DNA from 2 places in the Bacillus sp. S10(2024) genome. Region 2 is predicted to be linked to the other one. Evidence: predicted binding sites of a transcription regulator. Region 2 holds the regulator's gene; the other holds the start of a gene.
The links. Region 2 encodes LexA, which represses DNA repair genes until DNA is damaged. Its sites were predicted from a motif close to CGAACATATGTTCG; they were not measured.

Region 1: a site for LexA is predicted at 2,794-2,807, ahead of ruvA (Holliday junction DNA helicase RuvA). Genes of this name have one in related genera too.

The regions. Positions count from the first base shown of each region.
Region 1 is NZ_JBFLUR010000002.1:4,654,026-4,658,455, forward strand. It holds gene AB1280_RS23660 (YhcN/YlaJ family sporulation lipoprotein) at 269-976, shown strand; gene AB1280_RS23665 (AAA family ATPase) at 960-1,520, opposite strand; gene AB1280_RS23670 (BofC C-terminal domain-containing protein) at 2,180-2,710, shown strand; gene ruvA (Holliday junction DNA helicase RuvA) at 2,878-3,495, shown strand; gene ruvB (Holliday junction branch migration DNA helicase RuvB) at 3,501-4,430, shown strand, end outside.
Region 2 is NZ_JBFLUR010000002.1:669,126-673,555, reverse strand. It holds gene AB1280_RS03465 (bifunctional metallophosphatase/5'-nucleotidase) at 1-418, shown strand, start outside; gene AB1280_RS03460 (DUF896 domain-containing protein) at 464-703, opposite strand; gene AB1280_RS03455 (YneB family resolvase-like protein) at 749-1,405, opposite strand; gene lexA (transcriptional repressor LexA) at 1,547-2,167, shown strand; gene AB1280_RS03445 (DUF4097 family beta strand repeat-containing protein) at 2,192-3,010, opposite strand; gene AB1280_RS03440 (DUF1700 domain-containing protein) at 3,016-3,561, opposite strand; gene AB1280_RS03435 (PadR family transcriptional regulator) at 3,565-3,876, opposite strand; gene AB1280_RS03430 (peptidoglycan-N-acetylglucosamine deacetylase) at 4,101-4,430, shown strand, end outside.

The DNA of each region.
Region 1 (4,430 bases), 4.0 Mb from region 2:
GTAAAAGGACTTATTGTTGGGAGCAGTATTGTATTAGATGTATGTAGTAAGCGCAGGTTTTTAGGGAGTAAAATGAAAGGGAGTTCCTAAAAAAGATCTCCTTAATTATTGAGCGTCTTCATGCTCACTTAGGTCATAAGTGTCATTTAGAAGCAGCACATTCGAAATTTTAAGTAAAATACTTACAGTGTAAAAAACCTCTTTGTGACTCATGATAAGAAGGAGCTTTTCGAATGAAAAGTTCATTCTAACAGAGGGGGTTTTTGCATTGAACAAAAAAATTAAAATTATTGCTGCTTCTTTGTTAGTTACCAGTGCGTTAGCTGCATGTGGTACACCGAAAAATAAAAGTGCGATGGACCGTAATGCTACTTATAATTATGAGCGCACATCTTATGAGAATGCGTATCCGCATAGAGATAATGTAGCAGGTACAGACCGTTACACAGATTATGTCACATACCGTAACGATACGCGAACTGACCAGTATGGGAATGTAAAGTATACAAAAATTAATCAAGACGTTCACAATCGTCGTGATAACGTTGGATACAATTATTACCGTGATGTAAACTATCATGGACAAATGACGAACCCATACCCAACTCGTAATGTAACGATGAACAACACGTATATAAACAACGATGGAAAAGTAGCTGAAGCAGTTTCCAACCGAGTAAAAGGGATGGATAATGTAGATCGTGTTTCTACTGTTGTACGTGGTAATGATGTTGTCATTGCGGTCAAAACTCGCAACAATCCAGACGAAAAAGCGCTAGAAAATGACATTCGCAAAGCTGTTGCGCCTCTTGTGAACAATCGTAATGTCTATGTAACAGCGAAAGCAGATATGTTTACTCGCGTTGATACAATGAGTACGCAGCTACGAAATGGAACAATTACAAATGATTTAAATCGTGATGTAACAAATATGTTCCGAGACCTTCGTACAAATGTAACTAACGTGGTGCGATAATGGAAAGAGGGGGAATTATTTCCCCCTTCTTTTTATTTATGTAGTGTATTGCTTTTTCTGTTAATAAATGAATATTTTCTATGCAGTCTAATTGAAGTTCATCTTCTAATAAGTCTGCATTAATTGTACTATAATGTTGTTTTAATTCATGTAAGTCCGTGATGAGTTGATTTGGCTGAGGATTTGTTTTTCGTTCATTTAGTCGACGCGCCCAGACAGATTCATCACTGCAAATACATGAAATAGACGTTAAAATCCCTTCTCGTTGTTCGACCCAAGATTTTAACTTCAGTACGTCCTCTAAATGGTTATAGCCAAAATCGATAATAACGGTTGCATTGCAAGCAAGAGTGGATTCTAACAATCGGAAAAGAATATCAAAGCAAATTTTGTTTCGAGTAAAATGATCTGTTACATGTTTAGCGATGGAGTCATATAAATCGTCTTTATGAATAACCGGTATATGTAGCTGTGCGCCTACAGAATTTGATATTGTTGTTTTACCGGTACCTGCTTTTCCTCTAAATAAGATTACTTGTGTCATCATTCTATATCCTTTCTTTATAAGTGTTCTCCATATTCGACATTTTGTGAAATGATCCTTCTTTTTAGAGACAGCGTTTTTGATTATTATTTTTTTCTTGCTTTCTCTTAGCATTAATGTTATATTAACAAAGCGATGAGCTAATTTACGTAAGACGAGAGATATGCTTAAGTGCTAAACACGCGGATGTGGCCGCCTGGTCTCTCGCCGTAAACGCATCAAGACGCCTGCATGACAGGCGTCTTTCTTATTTATATAGAAAATGGTAGCGGAATAGGTTGAAGAGCTTATTCCGCTTTTTTGTGTTCTTAATCTTGTACACCTCCTTCTTTATGGATAAAAGAAATTATTTTATACAAATTCATTTTAAATTCTTCGACATATCAATTGCTGTTATGCAGAATAAAACATAACCGCTACTTGCTTTCTCCTTTTGTTTTAAACCTTGCATGTGGCAGGAACAGGCCCTGACCGTTTCTATGTATGGCCAGATGCTCTCGCCCACCTAAAAGCGAGGGGTTTTTAATTTATATCTATATAATGAGTTAATGCTGCTTTTCGAGATATCTAACTTCGAATCTTCTAAGGGGCATAAAACTTCTATTTTCGGCCAAACTGTAAATAGAAGTTTTTATTTTCCCTAAAAGAGGTGACAGCATATGAAGTTCATGATCGTTGCCATGCAGATTGTGCTAGCTGCGTTTTGTTTGTATCATGAATCGAATGTAGCATTGGCAGAGAGTTCGGGTAATGCAGCTAGACAGGAGCCTCAAATTACAGTCATGTTGCAGCGTATATATTTAGATGGGGAAGTGAGTCAGGAGATTATTAGAGAAGAAGTTGTGAATTTAGAAAAGCTTTTAGAGCAATATAAAGATTGGCAACTCGTTGACCGAGATGATGTGCAAATTGTATTGCAACAGCACATTGATGATATTTCGCCGTTATTAAAAACGAGTGGGTATTTTGGCGTTTCGAAAGAGGGAATTCTCCAAATTTTTAACGGTGTGCCGAAAGATGACAATGCCATTCATTCCTTCTTTCAAATTGATATAAAAAAGATGGAAAGTTATCAGCGTGAACAGCTGAAGCGAGGAATTCGGGTGAAGTCAAAAGAGCGGTTCGTAAAAGTGATGAAAGATATGGAACAATATTCTCTGAGAAATGGAAACAGCCGTAGCGTAAGGTAGCTGCGGCTTGTTTCTTATTTTTATTTTGCTAAAATCATTTTTCAAGAGCAGCGTGTTAATATGAAAATGAAAAAATAGGATAGAGAACATTTGTTGGGGGAACCTCGCATTTCTAATGTTATTTATGTTAAAATGGAATACATGATTTGAGAGGGAGAGATACAGTTTTGTTTGAATATATTACAGGTTATGTGGAATATGTAGGACCGGAGTATATCGTTCTTGATCATAATGGAATTGGTTATCAAATTTTCACGCCAAATCCGTATGTATTCCAAAGAAGTAAACAAGAACTTCGTGTATATACATATCATTATGTAAGAGAAGATATAATGGCCCTTTACGGATTTAAAACGCGTGAAGAGCGTTTACTATTTACAAAGCTTTTAGGTGTATCAGGGATTGGGCCGAAGGGAGCGCTTGCGATTTTAGCTTCAGGTCAAACGGGGCAGGTTGTACAAGCGATTGAACATGAGGATGAAAAATTCTTAGTGAAGTTCCCAGGTGTTGGAAAGAAAACAGCGCGTCAAATGATTTTAGACTTAAAAGGGAAATTGGCGGATGTTGTGCCTGATGCTTTTGTTGACTTATTTTCAGATGCAGAGCGTTTCGATGAGAAGAAGGGAACATCTGTCGAACTTGATGAAGCTTTGGAAGCACTTAGAGCACTTGGATATGCAGAGCGAGAAGTATCTCGCGTCGTGCCAGAACTATTAAAAGAATCACTTACGACGGATCAATATATTAAAAAGGCACTTAGTCTTTTACTAAACGGTAAGAGGTGAGTAGAATGGATGAACGTCTCGTTTCAGGAGAATCCGCGTATGAAGATGCGGACTTAGAATATTCGTTAAGACCACAAACGCTCCGTCAATATATTGGCCAAGATAAAGCAAAGCATAATTTAGAAGTATTTATTGAAGCGGCGAAAATGCGTGAGGAAACGTTAGATCACGTCTTATTATATGGACCACCAGGACTTGGGAAAACGACATTAGCAAACATTATTGCGAATGAAATGGGCGTGAATATTCGTACAACGTCAGGACCAGCAATTGAACGACCTGGTGATTTAGCAGCAGTATTAACAGCACTTCAACCGGGTGATGTTTTATTTATTGATGAAATTCACCGTTTACATCGTTCAATTGAAGAGGTGTTGTATCCAGCAATGGAAGATTTTTGTCTTGACATTGTCATTGGAAAAGGCCCAAGTGCACGCTCCGTTCGGCTCGATTTACCTCCATTTACGTTAATTGGAGCAACAACGCGTGCAGGGGCGTTATCTGCACCACTTCGAGATCGCTTCGGTGTATTGTCTCGTTTAGAATATTACACAGTTGATCAGTTATCAGCCATTGTAGAACGTACTGCAGAAGTGTTTGAGGTGGAAATTGACTCCTTAGCTGCCTTAGAAATTGCAAGGCGTGCACGAGGTACGCCTCGTATTGCCAATCGTTTATTGCGCCGTGTACGTGATTTTGCGCAAGTTCGAGGCGATGGAACGATTGCGATAGAAATTACGCAAATGGCCCTCGAACTACTACAAGTAGATAAGCTTGGGCTTGATCATATTGACCATAAATTATTGCTTGGTATTATTGAAAAATTCCGCGGTGGTCCAGTTGGATTAGAGACGGTTTCTGCAACTATAGGTGAAGAATCACACACAATTGAAGATGTGTATGAGCCATATTTACTACAAATTGGCTTCTTGCAA
Region 2 (4,430 bases):
AAAAGTTGTTCGTGTTACAGGAAAAGATATAAAAGAAGCACTTGAGCTAACTGCTGAATATTTCTCGTTAGATACAGATGGAAATATCATTGTAAACCCTGCATATATCGAACCAAAAACACAGCATTATAATTACGATATGTGGGAAGGAATTTCATACATATTAAACATTTCAAAACCAGTTGGGGAAAAAGTTGTTTCCTTGCAATATGAAGGGGCTCCTATTAACTTGCATCAAGAGTATGACGTTGTCATGAACAATTATCGTGCAAGCGGCGGCGGAAATTATGTTATGTTTCAAAATAAGCCCATTATAAAAGATATATCAATTGATATGTCTGAGCTCATTGCCAATTACATACTAGAACGAAAAACAATCAAAGCGACAATTAATCATAATTGGAAAGTTGTTAAATAACAAATTTTCCTATCAAACTAAAAAAAGATGGGCTGCGCCCATCTTTTAATTTAACTTTGCTTTATCTTGTTTTTTTAATTCTTTTAACTTCTTCGGCGTAACGTCTTTACCTTCTTCGTTAACGACTTTGATTGCTTTCAATTCGTTTAACATATTTTGACGAAAACCTTTTAAATATTGTTCACGGAGCGATTGACGCTCACGTTGCTCTTCTTCCGTTAAACCTTCTGTTTTTGCTTTTTTCGCTAAGAAATTAATGCGTTCAATGAGTTCGTGACTTAGCATCTCGAATCCCCTTTCTACTAAAAACTGATTATTATCATACAACAGTTACTCTTGTTTATCAAGCAATTGCTTCGTATACTCTACATATCGGCGATGTACCGTAGCTTTTGATACATTATGACCAAAACCACGGAGCGTTGCTGCAATTTCTTCAAATGTTAACTCATTACGGCGCAGACGAACAATCTCTTCAATAGGTACCTCTTTTTTCTCACGACCTGTGCTTAAATGTCGATTCTTTAAGTTTTTTTCGGGCCGAAATCCATTTTCTACAGCTCGTTTCATTCCTCGTTTAATCTTTAAATTATGAATCTTTCTCTGGTATTCTTCTACTATACCAATAATATCAAGCACCATTGAATCTGAATCAGAAAGCTGTAATTCGCCATTATGTGCATGTGTATATACTTTAATCCTTTCTTTATTCAAACAATGCATTAAAGCGATTTTCGCATTTCCTCTTCCAAGACGCGTTTCATCTTGAATAAGGAGCACATCAACATGTTCATCACGAATGGTATCTAACACTTCCAAAATACCATCTCGTTCTATGCTATATCCGCTCGCTTTCTCTTCTACTACTTTAACAACGTTCATTTCATACAGCTTAGCTAAATGCAATAATTCATCTTTTTGGCGTACTAATGATGTTTCCTGCGCTTCTTTCGTTGTGCTTACACGTGCATAAATAATCGCATTCATTTCATACCCTCTTCTCTATCTCACTTCTTACATCATAGTGTACCATAAATCCCGCTTTCGTTCGAACTTACGTTTGTAGAATGTTTTCTTGCATGTTATAATAAAAACAAGAAAATTTATAGAAAACGAGGTGTGAAAAACATGGAGAAGTTAACGAAACGGCAACAAGACATTCTCGACTTCATTAAACAAAAAGTTCAAGAAAAAGGTTATCCACCTTCCGTACGTGAAATCGGTCAAGCAGTCGGCCTTGCTTCTAGCTCTACTGTGCACGGACATTTATCTCGCTTAGAGGAAAAAGGATACATTCGCCGCGATCCAACAAAACCGAGAGCGATTGAAATTTTAGGAGACGACACTATCCAAGCAGATACGCAACCAGTCGTTCACGTACCGATTGTCGGAAAAGTTACAGCTGGTTTACCAATTACAGCAGTTGAAAGTGTAGAAGAACATTTTCCACTTCCGGCGAATCTCGTTTCGGGTTCAGATCAAGTATTTATGTTGCGCATTTCTGGAGACAGTATGATTGAAGCGGGAATTTTTGATGGAGACTTAGTTGTTGTTCGCCAGCAACAATCTGCATACAATGGTGAAATCGTTGTCGCTTTAACAGAAGACAACGAAGCTACGGTAAAACGTTTTTACAAAGAAAAAGATCATTTCCGCTTACAGCCTGAAAACTCTTCTTTAGAACCTATTATTTTAGATAACGTTTCTGTTATTGGAAAAGTAATTGGTGTCTATCGTCATTTACATTAAAAACAGACCAAATTTGGTCTGTTTTTAATTCGCCACAATTTTTACAGAACCCGCTGCTGTTTCCCCCTTAATCTGCACCTTTCCGTTACCTAAAGTAATTTCTTTATTTTCCTTCCCGAAAATTTGTACTTTTCCTGCATTAGAAGAACCTTTCACAACAGCATCTTTCGGCATTCCCTGCAACTGAATACTGACATCTCCTGCTGCCGACTCCGCCTCAACACTATACTCTGGATTATGCTGCGTTATCTCTACACTTCCTGCTGCCGCATCTGCACGCACTTTCCCTTCTACTTTATGAAGAACAACTTTTCCCGCGCTAGATGACACATTTACATTTTGCGCTTTCATTTCCTTCATTTCCACATCGCCCGCTGCTGAATGCACAGATATATCTTCACCTTGAATATTTTGCACATGAATCGTTCCTGCTGCTGTCTCTGCTTCAATTTTATTATATATGCGTTCAGGCACAATAACCGTTAAGCTTTCATCTTTCAAATCAAATGATAAAAAAGAAAAGTCAAATATATGTTTCTTGTTCGTTTTCACTTCCACTTGTAGCACTTCACCGTTTTCATTTACGTCTAATTTTCGCTTTTCCTGATTGCCACTATACCGAATTGCAAATAAATCAGTCTTACCTTTTTCAATCACAACATCTCCAACATCTATGTCAACATGAATGTTTTTAATTTGCTCATTTTTAAATTGTTTCTGTTCCAATTTCTTTGTTTCTGCTGTTCCATTCGCAGTTTTTATAAAAAAGGCTGAACTTGTAAAAAATAAACCGATTCCTCCAATCGCAATACAAATAATTGCTAGCAGCACAATTTTTCTCATCTTATCTACTCTCCTTTAATTACTTTTAAATTCCAATTGGCGTACTTAACAAAAAACCTTTTAAACCAAATCGTACAATAATACGCAGCAATCCCTAAAAGTAAACCAACACCGAAGAGTATAATAGAGGCAAATACATCCGATAAAATAAAAATTTGAGCGAAAACAATTTTCGCTAACAGAAGTAGCGGTGAGAAAACAAATACAGCACTAACTGACCAAAGCGTTAAAATAAGACTCCCGATTGCTACTAACGGACCTAACACAATAACCAAATTTAAAAAACTAAGTCCAATAATTGCTACAATTGCTCTTGCTACGTTAGAAAAAGTTGGATTATGCTTCACCTGCTCTATACGATGAGACGCTAACGTTTCCTTCGCAATTGTCTTAGGAGAACCAAGTGCTTTTATAATTTCTTCTTCGGTTTTCCCTTCTTCTATTCCAAATTGAAAATGTTCTCTGTAATCATATAAAATATCGTTTCGTTCTTCTTCTGGTAGTTTTCTAAGGTGTTCTGATAATTCTTGAAAAAATTCCTCTTTAGTCATTCTCTACACCTCTTCAATAATTTCTTGTACGCCTCTTGCAAAATCACGCCACTCTGTCACAAGTGCATAAAGCTGCTCTGTGCCTTGATTTGTTAACTGATAATATTTACGCGGAGGTCCTTCCGATGATTCCTTCAAATACGTCTGAAAGTACCCTTCTTTCGTTAAACGACGTAGCAAAGGATACACTGATCCTTCTGATATTAAAAATTTATTTGAAATTTGCTGAACTAATTCATAGCCATAGCAATCTCGTTTCTTTACAAGCGCAAGAACACAAAGCTCCAATACCCCTTTTTTAAATTGAACATTCAAAAGCAATACTCCTCTCCATCTAGTACTATTCAATGCAAGGTACCTTATTATTAATAATATATCATTTAGTATTGAATATTACAAGGTACTGTTCCGGTTTTTTCCAAAACAAAACAAATTTCCGCTCATCGAAGACTTCTCCATTCTTTCCTAATCAAACCGCAATTATTAACATATAAAAGTTTTAAAGAGATTGTTATCTTTTTTATGGAGGGATTTTAATGATGTACGATTTTTACCCAACTCAAATCGTAGTGCCTTGTCAATATGGTCCTTATTACAATATTCCATGTACCACTTCCTCTTTTAAAAATTTTTATCCTCTTGTTCAAAATAGATTTTATCCTTTACATTACGTGGAGACCGTTCCTATATTACAAAAAAGTCAGACAGTTAGGGGCTCATGGACTCCTTTTTCATGGGTAGAAAAATATGCATATGCGTTTGCAGGACCTTATAACAAGGCCGAAGTCGCTCTCACATTCGATGATGGTCCAGATCCCGTTTACACGCCTCAAGTATTAAATAAATTGAAAAAACATGGTGTAAAGGCG